3 regions of the Colwellia sp. SU-HH00943 genome follow, and region 3 is predicted to be linked to each of the others. Evidence: predicted binding sites of a transcription regulator. Region 3 holds the regulator's gene; each other region holds the start of a gene.
The links. The regulator FNR, encoded in region 3, switches genes on or off when oxygen is low (the NO sensors DNR and NnrR bind a similar motif). The targets are predictions, from matches to a motif close to TTGATCTAGATCAA.

Region 1: the regulator FNR is predicted to act here: its motif matches at 1,756-1,769, upstream of AC27GZ_RS03490 (DUF4856 domain-containing protein).
Region 2: the regulator FNR is predicted to act here: its motif matches at 1,970-1,983, upstream of AC27GZ_RS12810 (bacteriohemerythrin).

The regions. Positions count from the first base shown of each region.
Region 1 is NZ_BAAJLW010000001.1:794,804-798,064, forward strand. It holds gene AC27GZ_RS03480 (hypothetical protein) at 129-626, opposite strand; gene AC27GZ_RS03485 (mechanosensitive ion channel family protein) at 703-1,542, opposite strand; gene AC27GZ_RS03490 (DUF4856 domain-containing protein) at 1,891-3,261, shown strand, end outside.
Region 2 is NZ_BAAJLW010000004.1:269,891-273,151, reverse strand. It holds gene AC27GZ_RS12820 (c-type cytochrome) at 1-89, opposite strand, end outside; gene AC27GZ_RS12815 (hypothetical protein) at 366-1,238, shown strand; gene AC27GZ_RS12810 (bacteriohemerythrin) at 1,287-1,853, opposite strand; gene AC27GZ_RS12805 (cytochrome D1 domain-containing protein) at 2,155-3,261, shown strand, end outside.
Region 3 is NZ_BAAJLW010000003.1:134,258-137,518, forward strand. It holds gene ttcA (tRNA 2-thiocytidine(32) synthetase TtcA) at 1-334, opposite strand, end outside; gene uspE (universal stress protein UspE) at 436-1,377, opposite strand; gene fnr (fumarate/nitrate reduction transcriptional regulator Fnr) at 1,524-2,243, opposite strand; gene AC27GZ_RS09130 (sulfite exporter TauE/SafE family protein) at 2,331-3,047, opposite strand; gene ccoS (cbb3-type cytochrome oxidase assembly protein CcoS) at 3,047-3,261, opposite strand, start outside.

The sequences.
Region 1 (3,261 bases), on a different contig from region 3:
TAATATGTTTAGAATTTGGCTGTTAAGTTAAAACAACTATAAGCGATATCACAACACTTTAAAAAGCACGAGACGTAAATATCTCGGGCTATTTGTTACAATTTATGAATAGATACGAATTATGTTACTTATTCTAGATATTGAATAGCTTGTTCGGTGACACATTGCGTAAAACTTTTTTTGCGTTCACTGCGAGATAAAGACAAAATAGCTTTTTTAACCAAGGCCATTTTTTGTTGTTGTTCGGCTTTAGGTAAATGCGCTAATTGGTCATGAAAACAACCTAACAAACCAAAATTGAGTGCTACCTCAGATTGCATATTATCATCCCCAAGACACAGAGATAACTTCTCAGCTAACAGGTTTTTATCCATTTTTGTAATCAGATCATTGAGTTGATAGTTAACGGGATCAACTTTACGCTTTTTATTACAGGCATAGAATATATCAGCCACAGCAACAACAGGAATTAATTCCTCATGCTGATGACTAAACTTTTTCTTTAACCACGCATTATGTTCAGGTGTCGGCTGAGGCGCTTTAGCATTAGTCGAAAAGGCTGTTACGGGTAAAGAGGTTACCAGTAAAAAAAGTACGACAATGAAAGGGGTTGGAAATATTTTCATTAACAAACCTTAGCTTACTTTTCCTAAATTTAGTAATCAGTAAGCTAAGTATAACCTTTATAACTAAAGATTCTAGCTACTTGCTACTTGCTACTTGATGTAAGTGAACATCACGTTGAGGGTAAGGAATGCTAATACCCTCTTTATCAAATGCTGCTTTCACTTTTTCCATCATGCCAAAGTAATATGGCCAATAATCATCAGCATTTACCCATGGGCGTAAGTATAAATTAATAGAGCTGTCACCGTGCTCACCAAGCCAAACATCAGCAGGTTGATCAGTTAAGGTTCTTTCATCAGCTTCTACTAAAGACATTAAAATAGCTTTTGCTTTAACTACATCGTCATCGTAACCAATACCGAAAACGAAATCGACACGTCGTGTACCTTCAATATTAATGTTTTTAATACAACCATTAGATAGAGGGCCATTTGGAATAATAATACGTTGATTATCTGGCGTTTTTAAAATGGTATTAAAGATTTGAATCTCTTCAACCCCACCAAGGTAACCTTGAGCTTCAATCACATCACCCTTTTTGAAAGGGCGGAATAATAAGATTAAAACACCGCCAGCGAAATTCGCCAAGCTTCCTTGCAATGCTAAGCCAATCGCTAAACCAGCAGCACCTAACATAGCAATAAGTGATGTAGTCTCAATGCCTATCATTGACGCAAAGATGATAATTTGAATGGCTTTTAATACTGTCGTTAAAATACTCAACAAAAAGCGATGAAGGGTTACTTCAACAGCTTTCTTTTTAAGCCCTAACTCAACCAAACCAACAATTTTACCAATTAGCCACTTACCAATAAAATATACAACAACCGCTAAAATAAACTTGATACCGAACTGCAAGCTCATTTCACCAACCATTTGTGCATAACTTTCTATTTTTTCTATATCAACTTCCATATACATACCTTAAGGGTTAACATTTTTTTTACGATTGTAACGACTTTTTTTAAACCTGTAAATTTAAACTAAAAAGGTGAACACTATTATTTTTCGAAGACACCAAGCCATCATTTTCATTTCCTTAGGCTAAAAAAACCAATACAAAAACAAAATAAATAGCTACCTAAACTTCATTTTTCACATCGAAAAAAAATTTTAATCTATATTTGTTTAATCTATATCAAAAAATAATACAAATAAGAACCGATATCATTTACATTTACAATTTCTGCGTTTAAAATACCGCCATTCTATATAGACAAAAAAATAATAAAATTTTCATTTCTACAAGGTGATGGTGAAAAAATGACTTTTAAGAAAAATGCTCTAGTTCTAGCAATAATAACAACTTTAACAGCATGTGGTGGATCTGGTGGTAGTGATAAACCACCCGTAGAAGAAACGCCAAATACAGCGCCAACCGATATTAGCTTAAGCAATACAAGTGTTGACGAGAATAGTGTTGCTGCCGTAATCGGCACACTTTCTGCGACTGACGCCGATAGCGGAGATACGTTTACTTACACGGTTGATGATGAGAGATTCGTTGTATCAGGCAGTGAATTATCACTTGCTGCAGAGACGAGCCTTGATTATGAAGCCGAGCAAACAATTGATGTCAGCGTAACAGTTACAGATAGCAGCTCAAATACTTTCTCAAAAACACTAACGATTGAAGTTAATGATTTACTAGACACCTACACTTTTGCCAGCAAATTTATCGAAGGTGATTCATCTGTTTCATATACTGGTCAAACAGCGCGTCATGTACTAATCGCTGAATTAAACCACTATATTGGCAATCAATTAAAAGCCGACTTAGATGACGGCACGTTAACAACACGTGATGCTGTAATTGCTCAACTAGATAAATACTTCCGTACCACAGAGCTACAATACGATAACTTCCCAATTACCTTTATCGACGATGCTAAACAAGGTTTTATTACCGATATTTCAGGTTCTCACAAAAACCTCGTAGGCAAGTTAGCCGGTAATGATACTGGCGGTCAGGAAAAAGATTGGAATAACGGAGATTTCGCTGGTTGGGGCGCTACAGGTTCAATCACTCCTACTGAATTAGTCGACCTGTTTTTTGGTCAATTAGCTGATAATGCTGAGCAACACTTAAATGGTGTAGTACGTCAATCAGTTACCGGCGATGACATTACCGAAGTTTACCTTAATGAAGACGGTACCGATCTTAAACAATTAATCCAGAAATTCTTATTGATGGGTATTACCTACTCACAAGCAACGGCCGATTACTTAGGCGAAGATACTGACGGTAAAGGTTTAACTACCGATAACATTTCACAAAGCGGTGGTACTAATCCTTACTCAACTTTAGAACATCAATTTGATGAAGGCTTTGGTTACCTAGGTGCAACAGTCGATTACCTAGCGTATAACGACTATGAAATTGGCGCTAAAGTAACCTCTGACGAAGAAGGTCGCAGTGACTGGAACGGTATGCATGACACTGATGGTGACGGACTATATGACCTGACTTCTGAAGTGATTTTAGGTAATGCTGCTAATGCTGCAAAGCGTGACTTAAATACTGCAAGCAATACTATGCCAACAGACTTCACTACCGATATTATGGAAGCATTTTTAGCCGGCCGTAATATTATCAATGAAAATGCAGGCATGGCGTTAACTGAAGCACAAATG
Region 2 (3,261 bases), on a different contig from region 3:
TCATCGGTATGATCTTTAGCGGCGATAACAGATGCGCTTATGGCTAGTGAAGCGATAAAGCAAATACCTTGTGCGATTGGTAAACTCATAATAATTATCCAAACATGACTTTTTACTTTGTTTAAAGTCTACACAGCATGAGGATTTTATTTGTTGCCCAAGATCATATTTTTAAGCAGAAAACCAAAACAAAGCATGTCATTTATTGATTTAAATCAGCAAATCATAAGATCTTGTCTGACAAAGAGAGGAGCATGAAACAGAATATTAGAAAAGGTCTATACTAACTTTAACTAGCTTTAGTTGATGTATGATCATTTTTAATGTTACTTTAATTAATGAATTTAACTTGAGGTTGTATTTTTGTGCTAAAAAAAATTTCATTAAATATACTATGCTCTATCGTTATCGCGAGTAGCTTTGCTGCGTCGGTAAAAGCTATAGATACGATTAAAGTACTTAAGCCCGTATTGGCATTAGATAAAAGAGCAGCACATAAGGATGAAGTAATACTGAGAGCTTTAGAGGTTACTGAAGCTGAATATGGCGCATTTACCTTAGATATTGTTAATGTTGATATGACCACGAGTAGAGCCTTTTCGTCGATGCGTTCAGGCGATCTAATTAATGTATTCATTGCCCCAAGTAGTCAAGCTTGGGAAGATAACACCATTCCAATCAAAATCCCTATTAGGCAAGGTTTACTTAGCTATCGTTTATTGTTAGTTAATAAACAAGACTTACCTAAATTTGCAGCGGTGAAAACGTTCGAAGATTTAAAACAGTTAACCGCAGGCTTACAAAGCGGCTGGGTTACTACAGATATTTTTGAATACCTAGGCATGAATATTATTACAGGCCACAATTTTGAAGGCTTATTCTTGATGTTAAACAAGCACAGGTTTAACTATATACCGCGAGCTATTTATGAAGTGTACGATGAATATAGCAGTAGAAAAGATAACTTAGAAAATGTCGTTATTGAGCCAACCCTTGCCTTATATTTACCTATGGCAACCTATGTTTATGTTTCTCCAAATGAGCCACGTATTGCGGCTAGAATTGAAGCAGGCTTGAAAAAGCTGATCGCGACCAATGAAATGAACGATATATTACATAAGTATTATAAAGAAGATATCGAGCAAGGTGACTTGAAAAATCGTCGAATTATTAACATTGACAACCCCTACTTTAATGACAAAGAAATATTAAAAGATCTGCAGCTTTGGCATCAATAGTAGGGTTGTCATGGGCAATTAACCATCGCTTCTTAGCGAATAATAATGTTAATGAACACCTTTATTTTGCAGGTAATGACTGTACTCTTTATCTGTGCCATTAATATGGTTAATTAACCATGCCGATAGGTAGTCACTGATTTCGTTTAACGAATCGTGACCCTTTTCATTGTAGAGGGTTACAAACTCTTTTACTTGCGCAATCATTTCTTGGTGCTTAGCTTTATGGGCAATAAAGTCAGGATAGTCATGTTCCTGCATAAGCTTTTCTTCTCGTTCAAAATGATAAACAGTATAATTTATTAGCTCTTCAAGTGCTTTTTTCTCAAACTCCTCACTCATCGCATGATCATAGGCAACTGTGAACTCATTTAATAAGCTAATTAACTTTTTATGATCTTGATCTATATGCGCTATACCTACGCTGTATTCATCTTTCCATTTGACTATATTTGACGGTGCAGTTTTTTTGTAAAAAACCGGTATGAGTAACAAGCCAATAATAAGTAACCATGAAACTGGATTCGTTAAACTTGACAGGAAACCAAGAAATATAACGACAATGACTAAAGCTATTATGGCGGCATAGATAAACGATTTATTGCGACTGTTCATAATCTTCCCTCGGCAAAAACCTTAAAAATAATAGGGTTATGTGACTCTTGTTAAAGTGAATAATACGTAATTATCAGTGTTTATTTAACTGTTGAAGACAAATGACTGGCTATTTGTTGACCTCGATCAATTAAAAGACTCCCTTCAATACCATAACTAAAAAAACTTGATCTGAATCACATAACTATAGTTCAAATAGGCAGATAGTTACATTTAGAAACATTTAGTGCCTGTACTTCAAATGAAACTTCATGGTTCACGGTACGAACAAGTAAATACAATAATATCTGGAGAGTAACTAATGAAAAATATAAAACATAGTTTTTCAGCACTTGGTTTGGCTATAGGTATGGCAGCTGGTGGTATCAGCATGTCGGTAACTGCTGCTGAGCCTACATTATCTGAAGCTGATTTTGAAAAAGCACAATTACACTACTTTCAACGCTGTGCTGGTTGTCACGGGGTTTTACGTAAAGGCGCAACAGGTAAAAGCCTAGAGCCTAAAAATATGCTTAAGAAAGGTCAAAAGCGTTTAGAAAAAATCATTGCTTTAGGTACCGAAGGTGGTATGAATAACTTTGATGATTTGTTTAACGAAAAAGAAATTGCCAACTTAGCAACTTTCATTCAAATGACACCACCAGTTCCACCGGAAATGTCTTTAGAGCAAATGCGCTCTCACACTAAAGAATATGTCGCATTGAAAGACTACCCAACTAAGCCAATGCATGGCTTAAACTGGAAAAACTTCTTTGTAGTTATCGAGCGTGATGCAGGTAAAGCAGCAATAGTAGATGGTGATACTAAGAAAATTGTTACCCATATCGATACTGGTTATGCGGTACACGTAATCAAAGGTACTGAGCATCATAAGAAAGATCATGCGAAAGATGTAGGTCGTTTTTGGTACACCATTGGTCGTGACGGTAAAGTTAACAAAATCGATTTATGGCAAAAACCTGAAAAAATGTTAGTGGCTGAAACTAAAATGGCATATGACGCACGTGATATCGCTGTTTCAGGTGACGGTAAATACGTAATTGCTGGTGGTTACTGGCCTGCGCATTTCGTTATTATGGACGCTGATACCTTAAACCCACTTAAAGTAGTGTCAACACGTGGTTACAACACGAAAGGTGAATTCATTAACGAAGCACGTGTAGCTGCAATCTATACAGCGCCAAACGAGTCTGCATTTATCGTTGCTGTTAAAGAAACTGGTAAAATGCTGCAAGTTGATTACACAGATTTAGATAACTTAAATATCACTGCTATTGAATCAGCTGAATTCTTACATGATGGATTCTTCGACCCATCAGGACGTTACTTCCAAATTGCTGCAAACGCATCTAATAAAATGGTTGTTGTTGATACTAAAGACGGCAAGCTAGAAAAAATGATTGAAGTA
Region 3 (3,261 bases):
TGACAATGGCGTAAGTGTCTTCTTCAATGATGTGATATTCAATGCCGAGTGTTTCAAGGTAATTAGGCAGTATATGCTCGGGAAAGCCAGGCTGTTTTTGATCTAAGTTAACGGCAACAATATCAAAGTGAATCGGGGCGGATTCTTTTAATAGCATTAATATGCTTAATAGTGCATAGCTGTCTTTGCCGCCAGATAAACAGACCATAATTTTATCGCCATCTTCAATCATATTATATTCAGCGATAGCTTGCCCAACATTACGTCTAAGGCGCTTTTCAAGCTTAGATAATTGCGTTTTTTCAGTAGCTGATAATAATTTTGGTGTGCTCATAAGCCGGCTATTTCTTTAAGAGTATAATTTCGCCGCGCATTATAGTTTTTTTAGGGAAGTAAAGCTATAAGCTGTGGGTAAGCTTATAGCTTTTAAATAACTTATTGAAGGGGTGAGATATAACCATCGGGCTTTAAGGCAAGTACATCACAGTTTAGCTGGTCAATAACATGCTCTGCGGTATTTCCAATCAATGCTGCTGAAATTCCCGTTCTTCCTACGGTGCCAAGTACGACTAGCTCGGCATCTATTTTGTCAGCGACTTGCTCAATGACCGTTTCAGGTAAACCTTCTTCAACATGCGTGTTGATGACGCTGATATCAAATTTGTTCGCGTGCGAAATCATTGCTTGTTGATGATGTTTGAGCATAGTGTCATTGTATTCAGTTGAGTTAAACTCAGGAATTTCAATCGCCACGTTGACGGGGGTACCAGGGAAGGAATTTACTAGGTGTACATTCGCTTGAATTAATGAGGCTAAATGTTTTGCCTCTTCGGTAATTTTTATGTTTAAAGAGCGGTGCTCTTCTTCATCGCTGCCTACATTTAATGCAGCAATAACATTACCGTTCTCTGGCCATGCATGCTCTTTCACTAACAGTACAGGGCAAGGGCATTTACGTAATATATGCCAGTCAGTTGGCGTGAAAACGACAGATTTGAGCTTGTCATGCTGATGAGTGCCTTTAATGACAATGTTGTAGTTATCTTGTATTACTTTTTCGACAATAGCTTCAAAGGGGCGGTTATGCCAAACCACTTGGCAGTCAATGTCTAAATCGCCTTTTACTTCATTTATAATATTTTCAAGCCAAAGGGTTTTATCTTTAATTACTGATTGGCGCATAACATCACGCTCATCACTAGAGAGGATTGTGGTCATTTCATAAGAAAAATCAAAGATAGTTAAAAATGCAGTGACGTTTACACTACTATCACCCGAAGCAGTAATGCTTGCTGCTAATTCAACGGCTCTTTTTAAGGCTTTCTGTTCATCCGTTGTTGGATCAATAACGGCGAGGATATTTTGGTAGGTTTCCATGATTAATCTCACTTTTGTTTATTTACAATATAACCATTCCTAAGATAGTTTATAGCAAATGTATGAAATTAATGCTTGTTTTAAATCAATTTATTTAAAATTTGATACTAGTGTTACTGTCAGTAACACTAGTGAATTATGAGGGATTATAGCTCTGCGCAATCAATGAGTTCATCAATATCTAAAATTGTAATGAGTTTACCATCAACTTTGATTAGACCATTTTTATGAAAACGGTTTAGAAGTCTACTGATGGTTTCAACCGTCAAACCTATATAATTACCAATATCACTACGTGTCATGGTTAAACGAAATTCTGTGGCAGATAATCCACGAGCATGATATCGCTCACTCAAACTTACTAAGAAAGTGGCAACCCGTTGCTCGGCATTTTTGCGATTTAGCAGCGTTAACATTTCTTGATCGGTACGGATTTCATTACTCATTAATCGCAACACTTGCTTCTTAAGTTTCGGCATAGTGTTAGATAGTGTATCTAAATTGTTATAAGGAATTTCACATACCATAGATGTTTCAAGTGCTTGAGCGAAACTCTTATGTTCAGTATCAGCAATAGCATCAAAACCTAATAAATCGCCAGCTAGGTGGAAACCAGTAATTTGCTCTTCACCTTGTTCATTGACGGTAAAAGTTTTAAAGGTACCAGAGCGAATTGCATACAGTGCGTGCATCTCTTGGCCATCAGTAAAAATTTTATCGCCTTTATGGATAGGGCGCTTACGATCGATAATATCGTCTAGCGTATTAAGCTCTTGATCATTCAGTGTAAAAGGTAAACAAAGTTCACTAATACTGCAGTTTTGACACTTTATATGCTGTGCACTTGGGCAACTTTTATTTTGCATGCGTTACTCTTTTTTGTAGAGTTTTTAATAACCTAAACTCTTTTTTAATAAGGTCTTAACCCTAATATACAGGACTGGACTATGGTATTAGAACATGTGGTGATATGCAACAATAAAACTATAAATACCAAATGATATTAATGTTAACGCCATCACTTTTCGTAAGCTTGAATTGGTTAGTAGGCTTTTTATACTGTTAAAGCTTAGAGATAACGTTAGTAGTGCTGGGAGGGTACCTAGGCCGAAAAGTAACATAATGCTAGCCCCGGTCATTGCGTTGCCACTGGCCAATGCCCAAGTGAGTGTTGAGTATACTAAACCACAAGGTAACCAGCCCCAAATTGCGCCTAACGAAAGTGCTTTTACAGGGCTTGTGACAGGGATAACTTTTTTAGTTAAAGGTGATATATAACGCCATAGTTTTTGTCCTAACGCCTCAATGCGGTTAAGCCATAATAACCACTGACCTATATAGAGCCCTAATAGAATAAGAAAAATAGCTGAAAGCATTCTTAATCCAGCCAGTGGTAAGCCAATATTTTTAGCCGCAATTGAGCCCGTATAGCCAACAATGGCACCGATAAAACTATAAGAGATAATCCGTCCAACGTTATAACTAACAATTAAGGTAATATTTCTTGATGGGGAGGGAGGAGTTTGAGAATTAACAGGGATTACTTGATTGCTATATTTATTAGCAGGGAGTGCAGAGGTTAGCATAGTGGTTATACCGCCGCACATAGTAATACAATGGCCTGAGCCAAGTAAACCAACAATAAAAGCAGACAATAAGTCTAGGGTCATTATTTTATCTGCTCTTGTGTTTCAGGCTCTTGTATTCCAGGTTTGTGTTCGTTGGCCGTCTGTTGTTCTTTGTTTACTGTATTTGGATTATTGTCTTTTTTTATCGTGTTATCTTCATTGTCATCAAACAGAATGCTCATCCCTTGTTTTTCAAGATCTTCAAATTGCTCAGTTTTTACTGCCCAAAAAAATAAGTAAATTCCAATACAGGTAA